DNA from 3 places in the Streptomyces spororaveus genome. Region 2 is predicted to be linked to each of the others. Evidence: riboswitches for the same ligand, from Rfam matches in the RefSeq annotation. Region 2 holds a riboswitch; each other region holds the start of a gene.
What was found. A riboswitch is a leader RNA that binds a small molecule or an ion and turns the genes downstream of it on or off. The one in region 2 is predicted to bind cyclic di-AMP.
Positions count from the first base shown of each region.

Region 1 (7,202 bases), 3.6 Mb from region 2:
ACCGGCGCTCGTCCGGTTCCTTGCCGGACGGCGCGCGGCGGGCCGCGGACGCCCCCGGACGGCGGCCGGCCGCCCCGGGACGCCGGGGCGGCCGGTTCCCGTCAGGGGCCGGTCGTCACGATCCGACGGACTCCTGCTTCTCCTGTCCGTCGACGGCCGTGGAGGCCACCCGGGCGGCTGTCGCCGCCGCTCCGCCCGCCGCGAGCGGCGGCACCGAGGCGGGGCCGTCGACACGACCGCCCACCGGCTTTCCGCCGACGAACGGCCGCCACCACGGTTCGGCGGGCGCGTCCGCCGAGCCCGGCTCGAAGGGCTGGCCCGGGATGGGGAGCGCGATGGCGGCGCCCGTGTTCCGCGACGCGGTCAGCGTGCCCTCGCCCGGCTCGTCCCACGGGTGCAGGGCCAGGTTGAAGGTGCCCCAGTGAATCGGCAGCATCGTGCCGCGGGGGGTACCGCCCTGCAGGTCGAGGTGGGCGCGCATGCCCTCCTCCGGCGTCATGTGGATGTCGGGCCAGTACTCCGAGTACGCGCCGATCTGGATCATGGTGGCGTCGAAGGGGCCGTGCGCGGCGCCGATCTCCTCGAAACCGGGGAAGTAGCCGGTGTCCCCGCTGTGGTAGATCCGGTGCTCGTCGCCCGCGACGACCCAGGACGCCCAGAGGGTGTGCTGCTGGTTGCGCAGGCCGCGGCCGCAGAAGTGGCGGGCGGGGGTCGCCGTGAGGGAGAGGCCGGCGATCTCGGTGCTCTCGTTCCAGTCCAGCTCGCGCAGCCGCTCGGCCGGTACGCCCCAGCGCTCCAGGTGCGCGCCGACGCCCAGCGGGACGGCGAAGACCGTGTCCGTACCGGCCAGCGCCTTGATCGTCGGCAGGTCGAGGTGGTCGTAGTGGTCGTGCGAGATGACCACGACGTCGACCGCGCCCAGCGAGGCCAGCGGGACCGGCACCGGGTGCAGCCGCTTGGGGCCGGCGAAGGGGAAGGGGGAGCACCGCTCGCCCCACACCGGGTCGAACAGCACCCGGCGCCCGTCGATCTCCGCGAGCACGCTGGAGTGCCCCATCCAGGTCAGCCGCAGGCCGCTCACGGGCGGCTTCGCCAGGTCCGCGAGGGTCGTCGGGTGGACCGGGATCGGCGCCGCGGGACTGCGCCGTACCCGCTGCTCCCGGTGGAAGTAGATCTTGGCGAACTCCGCCATCGAACCCGAGGGCCTGTTCCGGGCCCCGACCGGGTTCTGGAACACGCCGTCCGCGAAGTTCGGAGAGCGGCGGATCCGCTCCAGCCGGGCACCGGACGGGTCCGCACCGAAGGCTTCGGGCCGCAGGGCACGCAGCCGCGGACGCAAGGGACGGGAGCCGGTCAAAGCGCCTCCAGGGAGGATCGGGTCAGAATGGTCGTCTCTCTACGACCATGCAACGCACACCGGCCCCGAAGGATTCCGCTTCCGGCTCCCGCGCCCGCGCCCGCCGGGCCGGGCACCCCCTAGAGCGGCAGCAGGTCCGGCCGCTTCGCCTCCACGTGGTCCCCGGAGGACTCGCCGCGCAGCCGCCGGCCGATCCACGGCACGAGGTGGTCGCGCGCCCACTGGATGTTGTCCCGGGTCACGTCCACCGAGCCGCGCGGCCGCTGCGGGGGCCACGGCTGGTCGGGGTCGGCCGGCACGTCCAGTCCGAGCACCTGCGCCGCGCGCAGCGCGACCCGCGTGTGCCCCTCGGGTGAGAGGTGCAGCCGGTCCGCGTCCCAGGCCCGCCGGTCCTGTACGGATTTCAGCGACCAGAGGTCGAGCACCGGGCAGTCGTAGCGGTCGGCGATGGCGCGGACGTGCGCGCTGTACGTCGCCACCTTGCCGCGGAGGTGCTTGAGCACCGGCACGCCCCGGGTGTCGAAGCCCGTGGTGATCATGACGTGGCCCACGGCCCCGGTGAGGTCGGCCACGGCCGCCTCGAACCGCTCCGCCACGTCGTCCGGGTCGGTGCCGGGCCGGATGATGTCGTTGCCGCCCGCGCAGAAGGTCACCAGGTCCGGTGCGAGGGCCTTGGCTCTCGGAAGCTGGTCGGCCACGATCTGGTCGAGGAGCTTCCCCCGCACCGCCAGATTCGCGTACCGGAAGTCGTGCTCTTCGCGCTGATCGGCCAGGAGCACGGCGAGCCGGTCCGCCCAGCCGAGATAAGAATCCCCGGGTCCCGGGTCCCCCACGCCTTCGGTGAAGCTGTCCCCGATCGCCGCGTACGAGCCGATGGTCTTGAGTTTCGTCGTCGTCGCTGCCACGAGAACCCATACTTCACTCCCGCAAGCAACCTACGCCAACGTAATGAGGGGTTGACGGACCGTGATCTGTACCACGTGGGAGATAAGGAATAAGTACACGTGAGGCCGGGACCCCCCTCGGGTCCCGGCCTCACGCGGGTCGGCGGTCCGACGGCGGGTGCCGTCAGAGGCTCGCGCCCTTGGAGCGGAGGTAGGCGATCGGGTCCATGTCCGAGCCGTAGGACGGGGTCGTGCGGATCTCGAAGTGGAGGTGCGGGCCGGTCGAGTTGCCGGTGGAGCCGGAGAGGCCGATGGCCTGTCCGGCGGTGACGCTCTGGCCGGAGGAGACGGAGAGCTGCGACATGTGGGCGTACTGGGAGTACTTGCCGTCCGCGTGGCGGATGACGACCTCGTTGCCGTACGAGCCGCTCCATCCGGCGGAGACCACGGTGCCCGCGCCGACCGCCTTGACGGTGGTGCCCATGCTCGCGATGAAGTCGACGCCGGTGTGGTAACCGCTGGACCACATGCTGCCGGCGACCTTGTACTGGGTGGAGATGCCGCCGCTGACCGGGGCCACGAAGCCGCCGCCCGACTGCGGAGCGGCGGCGGGGGCCTCGGCCCGGGCCTCGGCGGGGGCCTGCTGCGCCGGGGCGGGCCGCTCGGCCTGCTTGCGGGCCGGCTTCGGCGCGGGCTGCGCGGCCGGCTCCGCGTCGGCCTCCGGGGCCGGGGCCGCCTCGGCCTCGGACTGCGCCGCCTCGCCCGGACCGCCGAGGTTCAGCTTCAGGCCGGGGTGGATCAGCGAGGGGTTGCTGCCGACGGCCTCGCGGTTGTCGGCGTACAGCTGCTCCCAGCCTCCGGACAGGTGGCGCTGCGCGGCGATCTTGGAGAGGTAGTCGCCCGGCACGACGGTGTAGACGGTCGGCGCGGCCTGCACGGCGGCGGGGGCCGCCTGGAGAGCGGCGGGGGCCTGCGGCGCGACCGCGGGGGTCACCGCGGTCGCGGTGGCCGGGGCGCCGGCCGCGTGCGCGCCCGCGGCACCGATGAGCGGCAGCGCGAGGGCCGCGCCACCGGTTCCGGCGACGGCGAAACCGCGGGAAAGGGAGAGGGACTTGGGACGGCGGTGCTTACCCTTTGCAGGCATGACGAATTCCTCTCCGGCGCCTGCGAGGTGAGCTGTCGGGTTCGGACTGGAGATGTCCGGCCGTACATGTACGAGCCATGAACGACTTCACCCCGAGCCGTCCCGGCGAAAAGATCTCCGGGCCGGCGGCTTACCTGGTTCCCCCGCTCCTGCCGCACGAATAGGTCGGATGCGGTTTCCGGGAGGCGGCAGGATTTGGCGGTCCACCCGGATCGATCGCGAAGGTAATCCCTTGCGGCCACAGGGAACAAGCCATGAATTCCCTGACGGAATACCAGGCATGAGGGACCGACGGAATTACCGTCACCCTCCGTCCATTCGGCAGCGCCAACAGCCGCTCCGACGGGGCCATTCGCCCTTAGCGATCAGGCACTCACGGTCACCGTATGATCTGGCTCACGGGGACGTGCCCGATCTCGCCTCCGGATATGGCAAGTTGGCGCCAAACAGTGTAATTCGGACAGAGGGCCCACGACGTGGCGGAGGAGTTGCTTTGACCCAGCAGATACAGGAGCCGGAGCTGTCCGGAGTGCGCAATTTCCGCGATGTGGGCGGATTGCCGACTTCTGACGGACGAACGGTCAGGGCGGGACGACTGTTCCGAAGCGGACATCTCGCACATGCCACCGAAAGCGACGTGGCTTTCCTGGCCTCGCTCGGCCTCCACACCGTCTTCGACTTCCGCAACGGTGCCGACCACGCGCTGGAGGGGCCGGACGTCGAGCTGCCCGGCGTCCGGAACGTCAACATCCCGCTCTCGGACCCGGCCGACGGGCGGGAGTTCTGGCGGCTGGTCCGCGACGGCGACCTCGTCCAGCTGCGCGAGATCCTGGGCGACGGCAAGGCGGCCGCCCGGATGTCGAACTCGTACCGCGGGATCATCCGGCAGCGCACCGCCGAGCACGGCCGGGTCCTGCACGCCCTCGCCGAGGACAGCGTCCCCGCACTCATGCACTGCGCGGCCGGCAAGGACCGGGCCGGCCTGTCGATCGCCGTCACCCTGCTCGCCCTGAGCGTCGAGCGCGAGGCGATCGTGGCGGACTACCTGGAGTCGAACGCCCCGCACCGCCGCTACCGCGTGCGCCGCACCGACGAGTCGGCGTCCGCCCGCTCCCCCGAGGTGATGGAGCTGCTCGCGCCGCTCTTCGACGCCCGCGCCGAGTACCTGGTGGCGGCCTTCGACACCATCGACGAGATCTGGGGCGGGGTGGACCGCTACCTGGCGGAGGGCCTCGGGCTGACGCCCGAGACCCTCGACAGGCTGCGGGACCGGCTCCTCGCCTGACCGGCCGGGGCCCGGTCCCCCGCGGGGTGGGCGGGCCGTCAGCGCGTGGCGACGGCCTGCTTCACCAGCGTCCTGCCGAAGTCCCAGATCAGCCCGGACCCTCCGTGCGCCTCGTCCATGACCTCGCGGAAGGCCCCGACGAACCGGTCCACGTCCCCCTCGTCCACGATCAGCGGCGGGATCAGTTTGATCACCTCCAGGTGGTCCCCCGAGACCTGGGTGAGGATCCGGTGCTTCTGCAGCAGCGGCACCACGACCATCTGCGCGAAGAGCCCCTTGCGGGCCGCCTGCAGCATGGTCCACCGGCTGCGCAGGCCCAGCGAGGACGGCCGGCCGAACTCGATGCCGATCATCAGCCCGCGCCCCCGCACCTCGTGCAGCAGCTCGTACTCGTCCACGAGCGCGGCGAGACGCCCGCGCAGCAGATCACCCATGGCCCGGGCGTTCGCCACGACCTCCTCGTCCTCCATGACGGACAGGACCGCGAGGCCCGCCGCCATCGCCTGGGCGTTGGAGCCGAAGCTCGCGGAGTGCACGAGCACCCGGTCCATGGACGAGTAGACCTTCTTGAAGATCCAGTCCTTGCCCAGGGTCGCGCCGACCGGGACGTATCCGCCCGACAGCGCCTTCGCCACGCACACCAGGTCCGGCTCCACGCCCGGCTCGTGCTGGTACGCGTAGAAGTCGCCGGTACGCCCGAGGCCGGTCTGCACCTCGTCCGCGATCAGCAGCGCCCCCCGCCGGTGCAGCATCTCCTGAGCGGCGAGCAGGAACCCGGGCGGGGCGGCCAGGACCCCCTTGCCCTGGATCGGCTCGACGACGAAGGCGGCCACGTCCCCGCGCTTCAGCTCCCGCTCCAGCGCCGCGAGGTCCCCGAGCGCGATCCTCGTATCGGGGAGCAGCGGTGCGAAGCCGTCGCGGAAGCCGCCCTCCCCGTTCACCGAGAGGGAGCCCGCGGTCAGCCCGTGGAAGGCGTGGTCGCAGTAGAGGACCCTGGGGCGCCCGGTGGCGTACCGGGCGAACTTCAGGGCCGTCTCCACCGCCTCGGTGCCGCTGTTGCCGAAGAAGACCCGGTCCAGGTGCGGGCTGTACGAGAGCAGCTTCTCGGCCAGCAGCCCGGGCAGCGGCTGGCAGTCGAAGCGGGTGAGGTCGGCGAGCTGGGCGTCCAGGACGTCGTGCAGGGCCCGGCGGACGACCGGGTGGTGCCGGCCCAGGCCCATGACGCCGAACCCGGCCAGCATGTCCAGGTAGTCGTTCCCCTCGGCGTCCCAGAAGTGGGCGCCCTCGGCCCGCTCGTAGACCTTGTCGAAGCCGATGGTGTGCAGCATCCGGGGCAGCTGGTGGTTGAGGTGCCGGGCGTGCAGCTCGTAGCGCTCCGCCCCGCGCTCGGCCAGCAGGGCGCCGAGGTCGAAGCCCGTGCCCCGGCCGCTCCCCTCCTCCCCTGACCGCCCGGTCATGCCGACTTGTCCCGACCGCCGCCGATCGTCTCCCGGGCCGCCCGCAGGGACTCCTTGAGGGAGCCCATGGTGGCCAGGACGGCCGTGGGCTCGTAGCCGCAGTGCGCCATGCAGTTCGCGCAGCGCGGGTCCTTTCCGCGGCCGTACTTGTCCCAGTCGGTGTCGTCGATGAGTTCGCGGTACGTCGGTACGTATCCGTCGCTCATCAGATAGCAGGGGCGCTGCCAGCCGAACAGGGAGTAATTCGGAATGGCCCAGGCCGTGCAGGAGAAATCGACCTTTCCTTCCAGGAAGTCGAGGAAGAGCGGGGAGTGGTTGAGCCGCCAGCGCCGCCGGTTGCCGCCGGCGAAGGCCTTCCTGAAGAGTTCCCGGGTCTGTTCGACGCCCAGGAAGTGCTCCTGGTCGGGGGCCTTTTCGTAGGCGTAGGCGGGCGAGATCATCATTTCGTCGACCTGGAGGTCGTCATTGAGGTAGTTGAGTACCTCGATGATCGTCTGCGGTGTGTCGGTGTTGAAGAAGGTGGAGTTGGTGGTCACCCGGAACCCGCGCTTCTTCGCCTCCTTGATGGCGGCGACCGCCTCGTCGAAGACGCCTTCCTTGGCCACCGACTCGTCGTGGCGCTCGCGCAGGCCGTCGATGTGCACGGCGAAGGCGAAATACGGGGAAGGGGTGAACTTCTCGATCTTCTTGCGCAGGAGCATCGCGTTGGTGCAGAGGAATACGTACTTCCGCCTCGCCACCAACTGCCGGACGATCTCGTCGATCTGCGGGTGCATCAAGGGCTCGCCGCCCGCGATGGACACCATGGGCGCACCGGACTCCAGCACGGCGCCGACCGCCTGGGCGACCGGCATGCGCTGCTTGAGCACCCCGGCCGGGTGCTGGATCTTCCCGCACCCCTCACAGGCCAGGTTGCAGGCGTAGAGCGGTTCCAGTTCGACGATCAGCGGGAACTTCTCGCGCTTGCGGAGCTTCTGTTCGAGAAGATACGTCCCGACCCTGATGGACTGGCGCAGCGGCATGGCCATCTGGCTCACCTCCTGGGGAGCAGCAACGAACGGTGCCATTCATAAAA
Region 1 covers NZ_BNED01000005.1:1,602,388-1,609,589, forward strand. Annotated here, with positions in the region: gene Sspor_RS10030 (MBL fold metallo-hydrolase) at 116-1,357, opposite strand; gene Sspor_RS10035 (SGNH/GDSL hydrolase family protein) at 1,477-2,262, opposite strand; gene Sspor_RS10040 (LysM peptidoglycan-binding domain-containing M23 family metallopeptidase) at 2,426-3,385, opposite strand; cyclic di-AMP (ydaO/yuaA leader) riboswitch at 3,388-3,563, opposite strand; gene Sspor_RS10045 (tyrosine-protein phosphatase) at 3,879-4,670, shown strand; gene Sspor_RS10050 (aspartate aminotransferase family protein) at 4,709-6,127, opposite strand; gene hpnH (adenosyl-hopene transferase HpnH) at 6,124-7,155, opposite strand; gene Sspor_RS10060 (phosphorylase family protein) at 7,161-7,202, opposite strand, start outside.
Region 1: another riboswitch for cyclic di-AMP. It lies ahead of Sspor_RS10040 (LysM peptidoglycan-binding domain-containing M23 family metallopeptidase); the one in region 2 lies ahead of Sspor_RS25925 (LysM peptidoglycan-binding domain-containing protein).

Region 2 (7,202 bases):
GGCCTCGATGATGAGGTCGAGCGCGGCGCGGTTCGACTCCAGGTTCGGGGCGAAGCCGCCCTCGTCGCCCAGGCCGGTGGAGAGGCCCTTGGTGTGCAGGACCTTCTTGAGGGTGTGGTAGACCTCGGCACCCCAGCGCAGCGCCTCGGAGAAGGACTCCGCGCCGATGGGGGCGATCATGAACTCCTGGATGTCCACGTTGGAGTCGGCGTGCGACCCACCGTTGAGGATGTTCATCATCGGAACGGGCAGCAGGTGCGCGTTCGGACCGCCGAGGTAGCGGAAGAGCGGGAGGTCCGAGGCCTCGGACGCGGCGTGCGCGACGGCCAGGGACACGCCGAGGATGGCGTTGGCGCCGAGCGAGCCCTTGTTGTCGGTGGCGTCCAGGTCGAACATGGCCTGGTCGATCAGACGCTGCTCGGTGGCGTCGTAGCCGACGAGCTCCGGGCCGATCTGCTCGATGACGGCGAGGACGGCCTTCTCGACACCCTTGCCGAAGTAACGGTCGGGGTCACCGTCACGCAGCTCGATGGCCTCGAATGCACCGGTGGAGGCGCCGGACGGAACTGCAGCACGGCCGGTGCTGCCATCGTCGAGGCCCACCTCGACCTCGACCGTGGGGTTGCCTCGGGAGTCCAGGATTTCCCGGGCTACGACGACGTCGATGGACGGCACGAGCATCTCCTTCTGGGATGTGACGCTGAGTGTGCGGTGGCGTGTCAGGCCGTGGGATGGCCTTGCCGCCTAGAGCCTAACCGGATCCGGGGACTCGGCCGCCCGACCGCCCGGACCCTGGGACGAAAAAGGGACCGAATACCCCTCTTCCGGGACATACATCGCTTGATCATCGGGCTTCGGGGGGCGAACGCGGCACCGCCCGGCGCGTGGAGCACGCGCCGGGCGGTGGAAATCCTGCACGGGGTCAGCTGACGCCCCGTACGTGTTCCTGCGGCTTCTGCCGCGGTGTTCAGCTGAGCTTCAGCTTCTGACCCGGGTAGATCAGGTCGGCGTCCGAGACGATGTCCTTGTTCAGCTCGAAGAGCTGCTGCCAGCCGCCCTTGACGCCGTTGGCCTCGGCGATGGTGCCCAGGGTGTCGCCCGGCTTGACCTCGTACGAGCCGTTGCCGGTCTTCGGCGCGACCGGGGCCTCGGCGCGCTCGGAGCGGGTGGTCGGAGCCTCGGAGCGCTTGGTCTCCTTCTTCGGCGCGGCCTTGGTCTCGGCCTTCTTGGTCTCGACCTTCGGCTGCGGCTTCGACTGGGGCTTGGACTGCGGCTTCGACGCCGGGGTCTCGGAGCCGCCACCGGCGGAGGAGGAGTTCGACAGGCCCTTGCCGCAGGACGGCCAGGCGCCCTTGCCCTGGCTCTTGAGGACCTTCTCAGCGACGGCTATCTGCTGCGCCTTGGAGGCCTGGTTGGCCTGCGGGGCGTACGACTTGCCGCCGTACCCGGCCCACGTGGACGGCGAGAACTGCAGACCGCCGTAGTAGCCGTTGCCCGTGTTGATGGCCCAGTTGCCACCGGACTCGCACTGCGCGACCCTGTCCCACTCGGACGAGGTGGCGGCGCTGGCGGTGCCCGCGGCCATCAGGGGCGCGGCCACGGCCACACCGGCCACACCGGCGAGCGTGACGATCCGGACAGACCGCTCGATTGCAGTACCGCGACGGTGCTTGCCCTTGCCGGAAAGCAGCATGGAGTTTCTCCTCACCGACGCCTACGAGGTGAGCTGTCGGGTTCGGGCGAGTGAGTTGCCCGGCCGTGCGACCTAGCGCACGTCTTAACCCCAAGCCGGTGGCGTGACCGTCTCTCAACGGCCGCTCCCGGCACCTACCTTGGTTCCCCCGCTCCTGCCTTCGGCGCTTGACGCGACGACTGTTCCCTCCGTCCGCCGGCAGGATTCGGCGATGCGGTCGAAGGAGCTCGCGGTGGCGAGCGATTCAGAAGGTAGACAGGTCTCTCCCCGATGTTCAACGAGGAACATCGGGGAGAAACGGCCCTACTTGCGCTCCTTTCAGGGGCGTTTGCGCAGGTGAGGGCGGGGTTTGCGGAAGCCCCGGAGCGAGACACGCCAGCTGACCGGAAGAGACGCATGTCTCACTTACAGAAATCCGACATTCGACTCTTTCCGGATAACTGAACTGTCCTTATTGCGGAGTTAGGTCCAGGTTCTGGCCGGGCTTGATGAGGTCGGCGTCCTCGCCGATGACTTTCTCATTGGCCTGGTAGAGACCGTTCCAGCCCCCCTTTACGCCCTTGGCATCCGCGATGGTCGCCAGGCTGTCGCCCGCCTGGACCGTGTAGACGGGGTCCGACGAGACGTCAGGCAGGGCCGACGGCTCGGCCGCCGCCGCACCGCGGTGCTTGCCGCTGCCCTCGACGGGAGTGGCGCCGATGGTCTGCGGGACCTCCGGGGTCGCGGGGGCCGTCGTGCTGACCGGGGGAAGCCCGGGCGTGACGGGCGCGGTGGTGGGCGGCGCGGTCGGGTCCACCGGCAGCGTCGGCGCCGTCGGGTCGACGGGCGTCGGCGTGAGCGTCGGGTCGCCCGGCTGGGTCGGGTCGCCCGGCTGGGTCGGGGTCGTCGGGGTGGCCGGGGGCGTCGTCGGGGCGTCCGGGGCGGGCATGACGGGCAGTCCGATGGACGGGGCGTCCGGGATGAGGAACGGGGTGCTGGACGGGCTCGGAGCCGGAGCCGGGGTCGGCGACCCGTAGTCCGTGGACGGCTTGCCGCCCCCGGTGGACGGAACGGCGTCGTCCGGGCGGGACGGCGCGGGGGCCAGCGGGCCCTTGCCGCCGGGCAGACCGGGGTCCACCTGCGCCGCGGGGCCCTGCTGGTCCAGCCCGGCCGAGGCCGCGCACAGCGGCCACGCCTGCGGTCCCGTCGAGCTCAGCACCCGTTCGGCGACGGCGATCTGCTGGGATCGGCTCGCCAGGTCGGGGCGCTCGGCGAATTCGAGCCCGCCGGCGCTCTGCCACTCCTCCTGGGTGAACTGGAGCCCGCCGTAGGCGCCGCTGCCGAAGTTGGCACTCCAGGAGCCGCCGCTCTCGCATTCGGCGACCTTGTCCCACGTGGACGTGTCGGCGGCGGTGGCGCTGGTGGCGGCCAACAGCGGCATGGCCAGCGCTGAGCCAGTGACTCCTGCTGTGACAACCAGCGCGGGGACCTGGCGGGGGCGTCTGTGACGGCCGTTCCCGGAGAGCATGAGCGATCACCTTTCGCATATAACAGCGGGGTAACGGCAGAACCTAGCGGCCTTCGAACGATTGTCACAAGTTCAAGCCGAAGCTGACTTTTAATCAGCTTTCGCGCAAGTGTTTTGAGCCGCGAATCGAACGGGAAGAGTGCGCAGCCCCCGCATGATCAACCCCCCGCGCCAGCGCAGGTCTTGGGGTGGAACGGCCAGTTCCAGATCGGGCAGACGCGTCAGCAAAGTCGCGAGCGCGGTCTGTCCTTCGAGCCGGGCGAGCGGAGCGCCGAGGCAGTAGTGGATGCCGTGACCGTATCCGAGGTGCTGGTTGTCGGTCCGGGAGAGGTCGAGGGTGTCCGGGTCCGCGAACCGCTCCGGGTCCCGGTCGGCGGCCGCGAGGACGACCAGGACCGGATCGCCGGCCTCGATCGGCATCCCGCCGAGGGTCAGCGGCTCGGTGGCGAACCGCCACGTCGCCAGCTCCACCGGCCCGTCGTAGCGCAGCAGTTCCTCCACCCCGGTGGCCAGCAGACCGCTCTCCCCGGCGGCGAGGGAGAGCTGGAGGCGCTCGCGCTGCCCGGGGTTCATGAAGAGGGAGTGGACCCCGTTGCCAATGAGGTTCACGGTGGTCTCGAAACCGGCGAAAAGCAGGATGAAAGCCATGGCGGTGGCCTCACCCTCGGTCAGATGGTCGCCGTGATCGCTCGCCCGGATGAGATCGGAGATCAGGTCATCACCCAGATCATCCCTTTTGCGGTGAATGAGTTCACCGAGATAGGTCCGCATCTGCTTCACCGACCGGGCCACCCCGCCCCGCGGACCGCCGCCGTGGCGGATCATCATGCCGGCCCAGTCGCGGAAGTCGTCCTGGTCCTCGCGCGGGACCCCGAGCATCTCGCAGATGGCGTAGATGGGGAGCGGGAAGGCGAACTCGTGAATGAGATCAGCCTCACCCTTCTCCGCGAAGGCGTCGATCAGGTGGTCGGTGAGCGCCTGCACCCGCGGCGCGAACTCGGCGACCCTGCGCGGGGTGAACGCCTTCGACACCAGCCGTCGCAGCCGGGTGTGGTCCGGCGGGTCGATGTTGAGCAGGTGCGTCATCAGCTCCGCCTTGCGCTCCCCCGGGATCCCGGTCTTGCCCTTGGCGTGCGCGGGCTCCGCGTGGTGCGCCGGATTCTTGCTGAGCCGCTGGTCGGCGAGGGCCTGGCGGGCGTCGGCGTACCGGGTGACGAGCCAGGCCTCGACCCCGCTGGGCAGCTTGGTGCGGTGCACCGGGGAGTGCTCGCGCAGCCAGGCGTAGGCCGGGTAGGGGTCGGTCGCGAACTCCCAGTCGAAGAGGGTGGGGCCCTCGGCGGAAGGGGTGTCGGCGGGAGTGTCCGCGGGGGTCTCGGCGGGGGTTCCGGAGGTCTGCTCGTGCACCTGATGACCGTATCCCGGCGCCGAACCACCATCCGATATGGGCGGTTCGCCGCGGCTGTCCGTAGATCGGCCATCCCTTGACCTGAACTTCTCCGGCATTCCTACTTTCGGTTTTGTGGATGTCAGGATCTTGAAGAGCAGTTTCGCGGTGGTGGAGAGGCGGGCCGAGCACGCCGTCAAGTTCTTCTACTCCCACCTCTTCTGGCACAACCCCGGAGTCCGCGCCCTCTTCCCGGACTCCCTCCACGAGATGGAACGCCAGCGGGACCGGCTCTTCGCCGCGCTCACCCACCTGATCGCCCACCTCGACGACGAGTCGCTCCGCCCCTACCTGCGCGACCTGGGACGCGACCACCGCAAGTTCCTGGTCCGCCCCGAGCACTACGCGGCCGTCGGTGCCAGCCTGCTCGCCGCACTCGCGGAGACCTCCGGCGAGGCCTGGACCCCGCCGGTCGAGAAGGCATGGGCCGAGGCCTACCAGGTGATGGCCGACGCGATGACGGCCGGCGCCGACGCGAGCGAGGACCCGCCGTGGTGGGACGCGGAGGTGGTACGCCACCTCCAGTACGGACCGGACATCGGCGTGCTGACGCTGCGGCCGCACGCCCCCTTCCCCTATCTGCCCGGCCAGTACACGAGCGTGAGCAGCGAACGGGTCCCGACGACCTGGCGCACCTATTCCATAGGCAACGCCCCCCGCCCCGACGGCACCCTCGACCTGCACGTGAGCCGGGTCGACCGGGGGCGGCTGAGCACCACCCTGGTCCGCGAGACCCGGCCGGGCGACGTGCTGCGGCTCGGCGCCGCCGGCGGGCAGCTGACCTTCCGGCGCGAGGACCGCCCGGCCAGCCTGATCGCCGCCGGCACCGGCTGGGCGCCGATCCGTGCCCTGCTGGAGGACCTCGCGGAACGTCCCCCCGATCAGGACGTACGGCTCTTCGTGGTGGCCCGGGACGGCGCGCACCTCTACGACCGCCCGCTGATCGACGCGTACGCCGCCAGCTGCGGCTGGCTCGCCGTCACCTACATCACGCCCGCCCCCGGGCAGCACCGCAACCAGGCCACCGACCGGCTCGCGACCGCGCTGGGCAACCGGGGCCTGTGGCCGGACCAGGACGTCTACCTCAGCGGCCCGCCGCAGTTCATCGACGAGACCGCCCACCTCCTCCAGGAGCTGGGCGCCTGCCCCGGCCGCCTCTTCCACGACTCCGTACCGGCCCGGGGCCACGGATACGGGGAGCGCCCGCTGGGCTTCGGCGAGTGGTTCCTGGAGCGCCCGGCGCCCCACTGGCACAACCCCTCGGCCCGCGCGCCGAAGGAGTACTGAGAAGGACCGGAGGACTAGAGGGTGTCCGGCGGCCGGACGCCCTCGGCCGCCCGGATCGCGTCCCGGTAGGCCCGGGCCGCCGCACGCAGCGCGGTCTCGGGGTCGATCCCCGCCGCCTCGGCGCGTGCCGCGAGCTCCAGCAGCTCGTACCCGACGCCCTCGCCCCGGGGCAGTTCCACGGCCACGCCGCCCGCACGGGCCCGGCCCGCGAGCTTGGCGGCGAGTGCCAGGCCGGGCTGGCCCACCGGAATCCCGTCGGTGACCGACTCCCGGCGCTTCTCCACCGCCTTGGTGCGCTGCCAGTGCGCGCTGACGTCCTCCGGGGTCTCGGCCTCGGCGTCGCCGAAGACGTGCGGGTGCCGGTGGATCAGCTTCGCGACGAGCGCCCCGGCCACGTCGTCGATGGAGAAGGCCTCGCCGGCGTCCTCGCCGTCCTCGCCGTCCCCGCCGGCCTCCTCGGCGATCCGCGCGTGGAAGACCACCTGGAGCAGCACGTCGCCGAGCTCCTCGCGCAGCTCCTCCCGGTCCCCGTCCTCGATGGCCTCGACCAGTTCGTACGCCTCCTCGATCGCGTACTTGGCCAGGCCCCGGTGGGTCTGCCGGGAGGTCCACGGGCACTCGCGCCGGACCCGGTCCATCACCTGGACCAGGTCGAGCAGGCGCGCGCCCGGCAGATCGTACGAGCCCGGCAGGAGTTCCAGGTCGGGCATCGCGACCCGGCCCGAGCCGGCCAGCCGGGCCAGCCCGTCCGTGAGCCGCTGATCGCCCTCGCCGCCCGGGAGCACCACGACCGTGCGGCCGCCCGCGCAGGCCTCGACCAGCGCCTGCGCGTCCGGGCTCTCGAACGCGACCTCGACGCCCGCCTCCCGCAGGTACGGCAGCTGCGGGTGGCCGGGGTCGGCGCACAGCACCCGGTCCGCGGCGTGCAGGGTCTGCCAGGCCGGCCAGGACAGCACGCCGGGGGCGACCCGGTGGCTGGTGGTCAGCAGGACGATGCGGCCCGTGGGCTCGGCAGCGGCGGCGGTGGGTTCGGAGTGGTCGGTCACCCTCCGAACCTACCTCCGACGCGCCGGTCCTCGGCCCGGGGGACCCCGGAGCCTCAGGCTCCGGCGGGCGCCGCCTCGGGCCGCGTCCGCTGGGTGATCCAGGGCGTCTCCCCGGTACCGAGCTTGATCTCCTTGGCGTCCCAGGCGCCGTAGCGCGGGTTCACCTCGATGTGCAGGGCCTTGACCGCGGCACGGGCGGGCTCCTCCAGCTTCCCGGCCCCGTAC
Region 2 covers NZ_BNED01000005.1:5,197,389-5,204,590, reverse strand. Annotated here, with positions in the region: gene eno (phosphopyruvate hydratase) at 1-675, opposite strand, end outside; gene Sspor_RS25925 (LysM peptidoglycan-binding domain-containing protein) at 968-1,693, opposite strand; cyclic di-AMP (ydaO/yuaA leader) riboswitch at 1,697-1,869, opposite strand; gene Sspor_RS25920 (transglycosylase family protein) at 2,145-3,113, opposite strand; gene Sspor_RS25915 (cytochrome P450 family protein) at 3,291-4,604, opposite strand; gene Sspor_RS25910 (globin domain-containing protein) at 4,735-5,931, shown strand; gene Sspor_RS25905 (nucleoside triphosphate pyrophosphohydrolase) at 5,946-6,977, opposite strand; gene Sspor_RS25900 (SurA N-terminal domain-containing protein) at 7,031-7,202, opposite strand, start outside.

Region 3 (7,202 bases), 2.8 Mb from region 2:
CCGAGGAGGTGCAGGCCGTGGCCGCGGCCAGGCTGCGCCCGGACAACCGCGCGGTGCTCGTCTACGAGCCGCTCGCGGCCGACGGGTCCGACCAGCACGAAGAGTCCGACGACTCCGACGAGAACGAGGGGGCGGAGCAGTGAGCGACACGGCAGCCGTCACGATGACCTTCCACCCGCAGCCGCAGGCCGGCGAGCCGCAGCCGTGGGCCTTCCCGGCCCCCGAGCGCGGACAGCTGTCCAACGGGCTGACCCTGCTGCGCTGCCACCGGCCGGGCCAGCAGGTCGTCGCGGTCGAGGTCAACCTCGCCGCCCCGCTCGACGCCGAGCCCGAGGGCCTGGACGGCGTGGCGACCATCATGGCGCGGGCGTTCTCCGAGGGCACCGACAAGCACTCCGCCGAGGAGTTCGCGGCCGAGCTGGAGCGCTGCGGCGCCACCCTGGACGCCCACGCCGACCACCCGGGCCTGCGGGTCTCGCTGGAGGTCCCGGCCTCCCGGCTGCCCAAGGCGCTGGGTCTGCTCGCCGAGGCGCTGCGCGCCCCGGCCTTCGCCGACGCCGAGGTCGACCGCCTGGTGCGCAACCGGCTCGACGAGATCCCGCACGAGCTGGCCAACCCGCAGCGCCGCGCCGCCAAGCAGCTCTCCAAGGAGCTCTTCCCGGCCACCCTGCGGATGTCCCGGCCGCGCCAGGGCACCGAGGAGACGGTCGCCCGGATCGACTCGGCCGCCGTACGCGCCTTCTACGAGGCCCACGTACGCCCCGCCACCGCCACCGCGGTGGTCGTCGGCGACCTGACCGGCATCGACCTGGACGCCGTGCTCGCGGACACCCTGGGCACCTGGACGGGCAACACCGCCGCGGCCCTGCCGGTCCCGCCGGTGACCGCGGACGACACCGGCCGCGTGGTCATCGTGGACCGGCCCGGCGCGGTCCAGACGCAGCTGCTGATCGGCCGGATCGGGGCGGACCGCCACGACCGGGTGTGGGCGGCCCAGGTGCTGGGCACGTACTGCCTGGGCGGCACCCTCACCTCACGCCTGGACAAGGTGCTGCGCGAGGAGAAGGGGTACACCTACGGCGTACGCGCCTTCGGCCAGGTGCTGCGCTCCACCGCGGACGGCAAGGGTGCCTCGATGCTCGCCATCAGCGGCTCGGTGGACACCCCGAACACCGGGCCGGCGCTGGAGGACCTCTGGAAGGTGCTGCGCACCCTCGCGGAGGGCGGTCTGACCGACGCCGAACGCGATGTGGCCGTGCAGAACCTGGTGGGCGTGGCCCCGCTGAAGTTCGAGACGGCGGCCTCGGTCGCGGGCACCCTCGCCGACCAGGTCGAGCAGGAGCTGCCGGACGACTACCAGGCGCAGTTGTACGCCCAGCTCGCCGCGACGGGGACGGTGGAGGCGACCACGGCGGTCGTCCAGGCCTTCCCCGCGGACCGGCTGGTCACCGTCCTGGTGGGCGACGCGGCGGTCATCGAGGAGCCCGTGCGGGCCCTCGGGATCGGAGAGGTGACGGTCGTCTCCAACTGACCGTCGGACGACGGCCGATTGAGGGCCGGCTGAAGGTTTCAGCAAGGGGTTCTGGTGACTTGGTCACCAGAACCCCTTTTGTCTGTTTAGTGGTGAGGTTGCTTGTATGCGGTGTGGCGTACGCAACAAAAAGCCGCGTCTGTTTGGCGATTGACTGATGATCCGCCTAGCGTCGGCCGTGCTGTCCGTCAGTTGTGCCCGCCGCACCCGCGGCACCGGGCAGCGATCGCCGAGTCCCCGTCAGGCGCGAGCCTGGGGAGCCGGGGACCCACATGAGTCCCTGGGGTGAATCGGACCCCCTCGCAAGAGGAGGCCCGTAGGAGACCTTCCTGCTCCGAACCCGTCAGCTAACCCGGTAGGCGAGAAGGAAGGAAAGGATCAAACCCTTCATGGCGTTTGGCAGTCGTCCCGCTGGTTCCGGTAAGCACCGTGGTTCCAGCCGCCTGAGCAAGAAGACCGCCGGTTACGCCGGTATCGCCGCGATCGCCACCACGGGCGTCGTCGGCTCCCTCGCCGCCCCGGCCTTCGCCGCGGACAACCACAGCAGCACCATCGGCCAGGACAACGGCCTGGGCGCCGTGGTCGTCGCCGAGGACCTCGCGGGTGACATCGCCGACCAGGCCGAGTCCCAGCACCGCGTCGCCGAGCAGGACGCCGCCAAGGCGCAGGCCGAGGCCGACGCGAAGCAGCGGGCCGCCGAGGCCAAGCGCGTCGCCGAGGCCAAGGCGAAGGTCGAGCGCGAGGCCGCCGAGCGCGCCGCCCGCGAGGAGGAGCGCAAGCGCCTCAACACCTTCGTCGCCCCGGTGGACGGCTCGTACGTCAGCACGCAGTACCACGCGGGCGGCGGCATGTGGTCCTCCGGCAGCCACACGGGCATCGACTTCCACGCCGCCTCCGGCACGTCGGTCCACGCGGTGGGTCTCGGCACCGTCGTCGAGGCCGGCTGGGGCGGGGCGTACGGCAACAACGTCGTCATCAAGCACAACGACGGTACGTACACCCAGTACGGGCACATGACCTCGCTGAACGTCTCCGTCGGCCAGCAGGTCACCCCCGGCCAGCAGATCGGCCTGTCGGGCTCCACCGGCAACTCCAGCGGCCCGCACCTCCACTTCGAGGCCCGCACGGGCTCGCAGTACGGTTCGGACATCGACCCGATCGCGTACCTGCGCTCGCACGGCGTCAGCGTCTGACCCCGGCGCGCACCGCCTCACCGCTTCATCGAAGACCCCGGCTCCCCGAGCCGGGGTCTTCGTATGTTGCGTCTTTGTGCAAATGTTTCGGATTTCCGGCCGCTCTCGGAAATTATTCTGTGTTGCAATAGAGTCGCAGCGCGCGCATGTGCGTGCAATGAGGCTGGCAGTCGGAAATAGGCGGAGGTTCGGTCTTGCGTATTCCTGCGCACGCGGTATGCACAGCAATCCGCGACGACATCGTCTCCGGGGTGTTCGAGCCGGGCGGAAGGCTGACCGAGGAGGTGCTGGCCCGCCGGTACGGGGTCTCGCGCGTCCCGGTCCGCGAGGCCCTGCGGACCCTGGAGTCCGAGGGGTTCGTGACCACACGGCGCCACGCGGGGGCCTGCGTGGCCGAGCCGACCGAGCAGGAGGCCGCGGACCTGCTGGAGCTGCGGATGCTCCTGGAGCCGCTGGCTGCCGCGAGAGCCGCCCGGCGGCGCACCGACGCGCACCTCAAGGTGCTGCGCGGGCTGGTCAGGCTGGGTCAGGAGCGGGCCAGGCGGGGGCAGGGAGAGGACCTGCGGTCCCTGGGCGGCTGGTTCCACGAGACGCTCGCGCAGTCCTCCGGCAGCCCCGGCCTGATCGCGCTGCTCACGCAGCTGCGGCACAAGATCGCGTGGATGTACGTGGTGGAAGCGCCGGTCCGGCCCGCGGAGTCCTGGGCGGAGCACGGGGCGATCGTGGACGGGGTGGCGCGCGGCGACGCCGAGCGGGCGCGGGCGCTGACCGCGCTCCACACCGACCGGGCGGTGGGCGCGCACCGGCTGCGGCTCCGCCCGGCGGTGAGCACTTCGCAACCTGCCGTAAACATGCCGAGCGGCCGGCATTAACAGGAGCCGTATACAAAGGGTGGGACCGCCGGAATTCCCTGTGCGCGGCCGGTCGGTTTCTGCGGCGGGCCCATTATCCGTACGGAATTCCAGCCCGGCTGAATTCGGCATGCGCGGAATCCGGGTGGCACCCCTTTGAGGCCGGCGGTATTTCCCCGGTTCCCGGTTCCCGTTTCCCGCGGGGGCGTCCGTCAGGGCCCGGGGCGGCGGCCGGCCCGTGGAACGGCGAAGCCGCGGCCCCCGGTCCGGGGGCCGCGGCTTCGCGCGGGGGGTCGAACGGTCGAACCCGAAGGGTCAGACGGTCTCGGGGAGCTCCTCGAGACCCTCGGCGACCAGCTTCGCGAGACGGTCGAGCGCGGCGTCCGCGCCCTCGGCCTCGGAGGCGAGGACGATCTCCTCGCCGCCCTGGGCGCCCAGGCCCAGAACCGCCAGCATGGAGGCGGCGTTGACGGGGTCGCCGCCGGACTTCGCGATGGTCACCGGGACGCCGGAGGCGGTCGTCGCACGGACGAAGATCGAGGCGGGACGAGCGTGCAGGCCCTCGGCCCACCCGACGTTGACGCGGCGCTCTGCCATGGTGATGCCCTTCAGGTTCTTACGGTTGTCTAGACCAGTCTCTCACGACGCCCGGAATGCTCGGACCTACCTCCGGCCTGAATTTTCCGCCGTTCGACCTTCCCCAGCTTGCACTGATTTGCCCCGTATCGCCTTATGCGCCGCGCGAGCGCTTCAGGGCCCGATCCGGCCGTAAGGTAGGCCCATGACCATCGAGTCGGACCCCTCGTACCCGGCCCACTGGGAAGCCGACGTCGTCCTCCGCGACGGCGGCACCGCCCGGATCAGGCCCATCACCACCGAGGACGCGGGCCGGCTCGTCAGCTTCTACGAGCAGGTCTCGGACGAGTCGAAGTACTACCGGTTCTTCGCCCCCTACCCCCGGCTCTCCGACCGCGACGTCCACCGCTTCACGCACCACGACTACGTGGACCGGGTCGGCCTCGCCGCGACCATCGGCGGGGAGTTCATCGGCACCGTCCGCTACGACCGCATCGACGCCGACGGCCGGCCCGCCTCCGGGCCCGCCGACGAGGCCGAGGTCGCCTTCCTCGTCCAGGACGCCCACCAGGGCCGCGGGGTCGCCTCCGCCCTCCTCGAACACATCGGCGCGGTGGCCCGGGAGCGCGGCATCCGGCGGTTCGCCGCCGAGGTGCTGCCCGCGAACACCAAGATGATCAAAGTCTTCACGGACGCCGGCTACCAGCAGAAGCGCAGCTTCGAGGACGGCTCCGTCCATCTCACCCTCGACCTCGAACCCACCGCCGAGTCCCTCGCCGTGCAGCGCGCCCGCGAACAGCGCGCCGAGGCCCGCTCGGTGCAGCGGCTGCTGGCGCCCGGCTCGGTCGCCGTCGTCGGGGTCAGCCGCTCCGGCGCCGGTGTGGGGGCGGCCGCCCTGCGCAACCTGCGCGACAGCGGCTTCCACGGCCACCTCTACGCCGTCAACGAGGCCGTCACCCGCGACCTGCTCGACGGCGTGCGCGCGTACCGCGCCATCGGCGCCATCGGCGCCCCGGTCGACCTCGCCGTGATCGCGGTCCCGGCCGACCGCGTCCCCGACGCCGTGGCCGCCTGCGGCGAGCACGGGGTGCAGGGGCTCGTCGTCCTGTCCGCCGGATACGGGGAGAGCGGCCCGGCCGGACTCGCCCGCCAGCGTGAACTGGTGCGGCAGGTGCGCTCGTACGGGATGCGGCTGATCGGTCCGAACGCCTACGGGGTGATCAACACCGCGCCGGAGGTGGAGCTCAACGCCTCCCTGACCCCCGCCCCCATGCCCACGCGCGGCCGGATCGGCCTGTTCACCCAGTCCGGGGCGATCGGCATCGCCCTGCTCTCCGCGCTGGTCCGGCGCGGCGAGGGCCTCTCCTCCTTCGTCTCCGCGGGGAACCGCGCCGACGTGTCCGGCAACGACATCCTCCAGTACTGGTACGACGACGAGGCGACCGACGTCGCCCTGCTCTACCTCGAAACCCTCGGCAACCCCAGGAAGTTCACCCGCCTCGCCCGCCGGACGGCGGCCGTCAAACCGGTGGTCGTCGCCAAGGGCGGCCGGCACAGCCCGGCCGGACACGTCGTCCCCGACACCCGGCTGTCGGAGGCCACCGTCTCCGCCCTGCTGCGCCAGGCCGGAGTGATCCGCGTCGACACGGTCACCGAGCTGGTGGACGTCGGCCTCCTGCTGGCGACGCAGCCGCTGCCCGCCGGGCCCCGGATCGCGATCCTCGGCAACTCCGAATCCCTCGGGATCCTCACCTACGACGCCTGCCTCGCCCAGGGCCTGCGACCGCTGCCGCCGCTGGATCTGACGACGGCGGCCGCGCCCGCGGACTTCCGCACCGCCCTGACCGATGCGCTCCGCTCCGAGGACAGCGACGCGGTGGTGGTCACGGCTATCCCGTGGGTGAGCGAGGACGCTCCGGCGGACGACCTGGCCGGAGCCCTGCGCGACGCGGTGGCCGAGTACCCGGGCAAGCCCGTCGCCGTGGTGCACGTCGAGCTGGGCGAGCTGGTCGAGGCCCTGTCCGCCGTGCGCGGCCCGCGCCCGGCCCCCAGCCGGACCACCGAGCCCGCCCCCGCTCCGACGCCCGCGCGGCTGTACACCGCCGCGGGGGACAGCATCCCCAGCTACCCCGCCGCCGAGCGGGCGGTCAAGGCCGTCGCCGAAGCCGTCCGGTACGGGCAGTGGCGCCGGGCCACCGCCGAGGCCGGGCAGGTCCCCGAGTACGAGGACATCGACGAGGCCGGGGCCGCCGACCGGCTGGCCGGGCTGCTGGCCGACGTCGACGCCGGGGCCGTGCTGACCCTGACCGACTGGGACGCCCGCGAACTGCTCGCGCGGTACGGGATCCGCGTCCTGCCCACCCTGCCCGCGCCGAGCGCCGACGCCGCTGTCCGCGCCGCCGCCGTCCTGGGCTACCCGGTGGCGCTCAAGACCACCGCACCGCACCTGCGCCACCGCGCTGACCTGGGCGGCGTACGCCTCGACCTCACGAACGAGGCCGAGCTGAGGCGCTCGTACGAGGAGCTCACCGACGCGCTGGGCAAACCGGCCGAGCTCCAGCCGGTGGTGCAGGCGATGGTCCCGCGCGGGGTCGACACCGTCGTCCGCTCCGTCATCGACCCCGCGGCGGGCGCCGTCCTCTCCTTCGGGCTCGCCGGCGTCGCCTCCGAGCTGCTCGGCGACACCGCGCACCGGCTCGTCCCGGCCACCGACCGTGACGCCGCCGGACTGATCCGGTCCATCCGGACCGCGCCCCTGCTGTTCGGCTGGCGCGGCAGCGACCCCGTGGACACCCCCGCCCTGGAGGAGCTGCTCCTGCGGCTGTCCCGCCTCGTCGACGACCACCCGGAGGTGATCGGCGTCTCACTGGAGCCCGTCGTGGTGGCCGCCGAGGGAGTCTCCGTGCTCAGCGCCACCGTCCGCGTGGCCCACCCGCCGGCCCGCGGTGATCTCGGCCCGCGGACCCTCCCCAGTTACTGACCGGGTACGGCGCGGCCTGAGGGCCCCGTACGGGCCTTAGGATGGACCTCATGGCGAAATCCGGTACGACG
Region 3 covers NZ_BNED01000005.1:2,373,380-2,380,581, reverse strand. Annotated here, with positions in the region: gene Sspor_RS13295 (M16 family metallopeptidase) at 1-143, shown strand, start outside; gene Sspor_RS13290 (M16 family metallopeptidase) at 164-1,531, shown strand; cyclic di-AMP (ydaO/yuaA leader) riboswitch at 1,749-1,907, shown strand; gene Sspor_RS13285 (M23 family metallopeptidase) at 1,921-2,724, shown strand; gene Sspor_RS13280 (GntR family transcriptional regulator) at 2,919-3,596, shown strand; gene Sspor_RS13275 (HPr family phosphocarrier protein) at 3,891-4,172, opposite strand; gene Sspor_RS13270 (bifunctional acetate--CoA ligase family protein/GNAT family N-acetyltransferase) at 4,357-7,131, shown strand; gene Sspor_RS13265 (DUF5998 family protein) at 7,182-7,202, shown strand, end outside.
Region 3: another riboswitch for cyclic di-AMP. It lies ahead of Sspor_RS13285 (M23 family metallopeptidase); the one in region 2 lies ahead of Sspor_RS25925 (LysM peptidoglycan-binding domain-containing protein).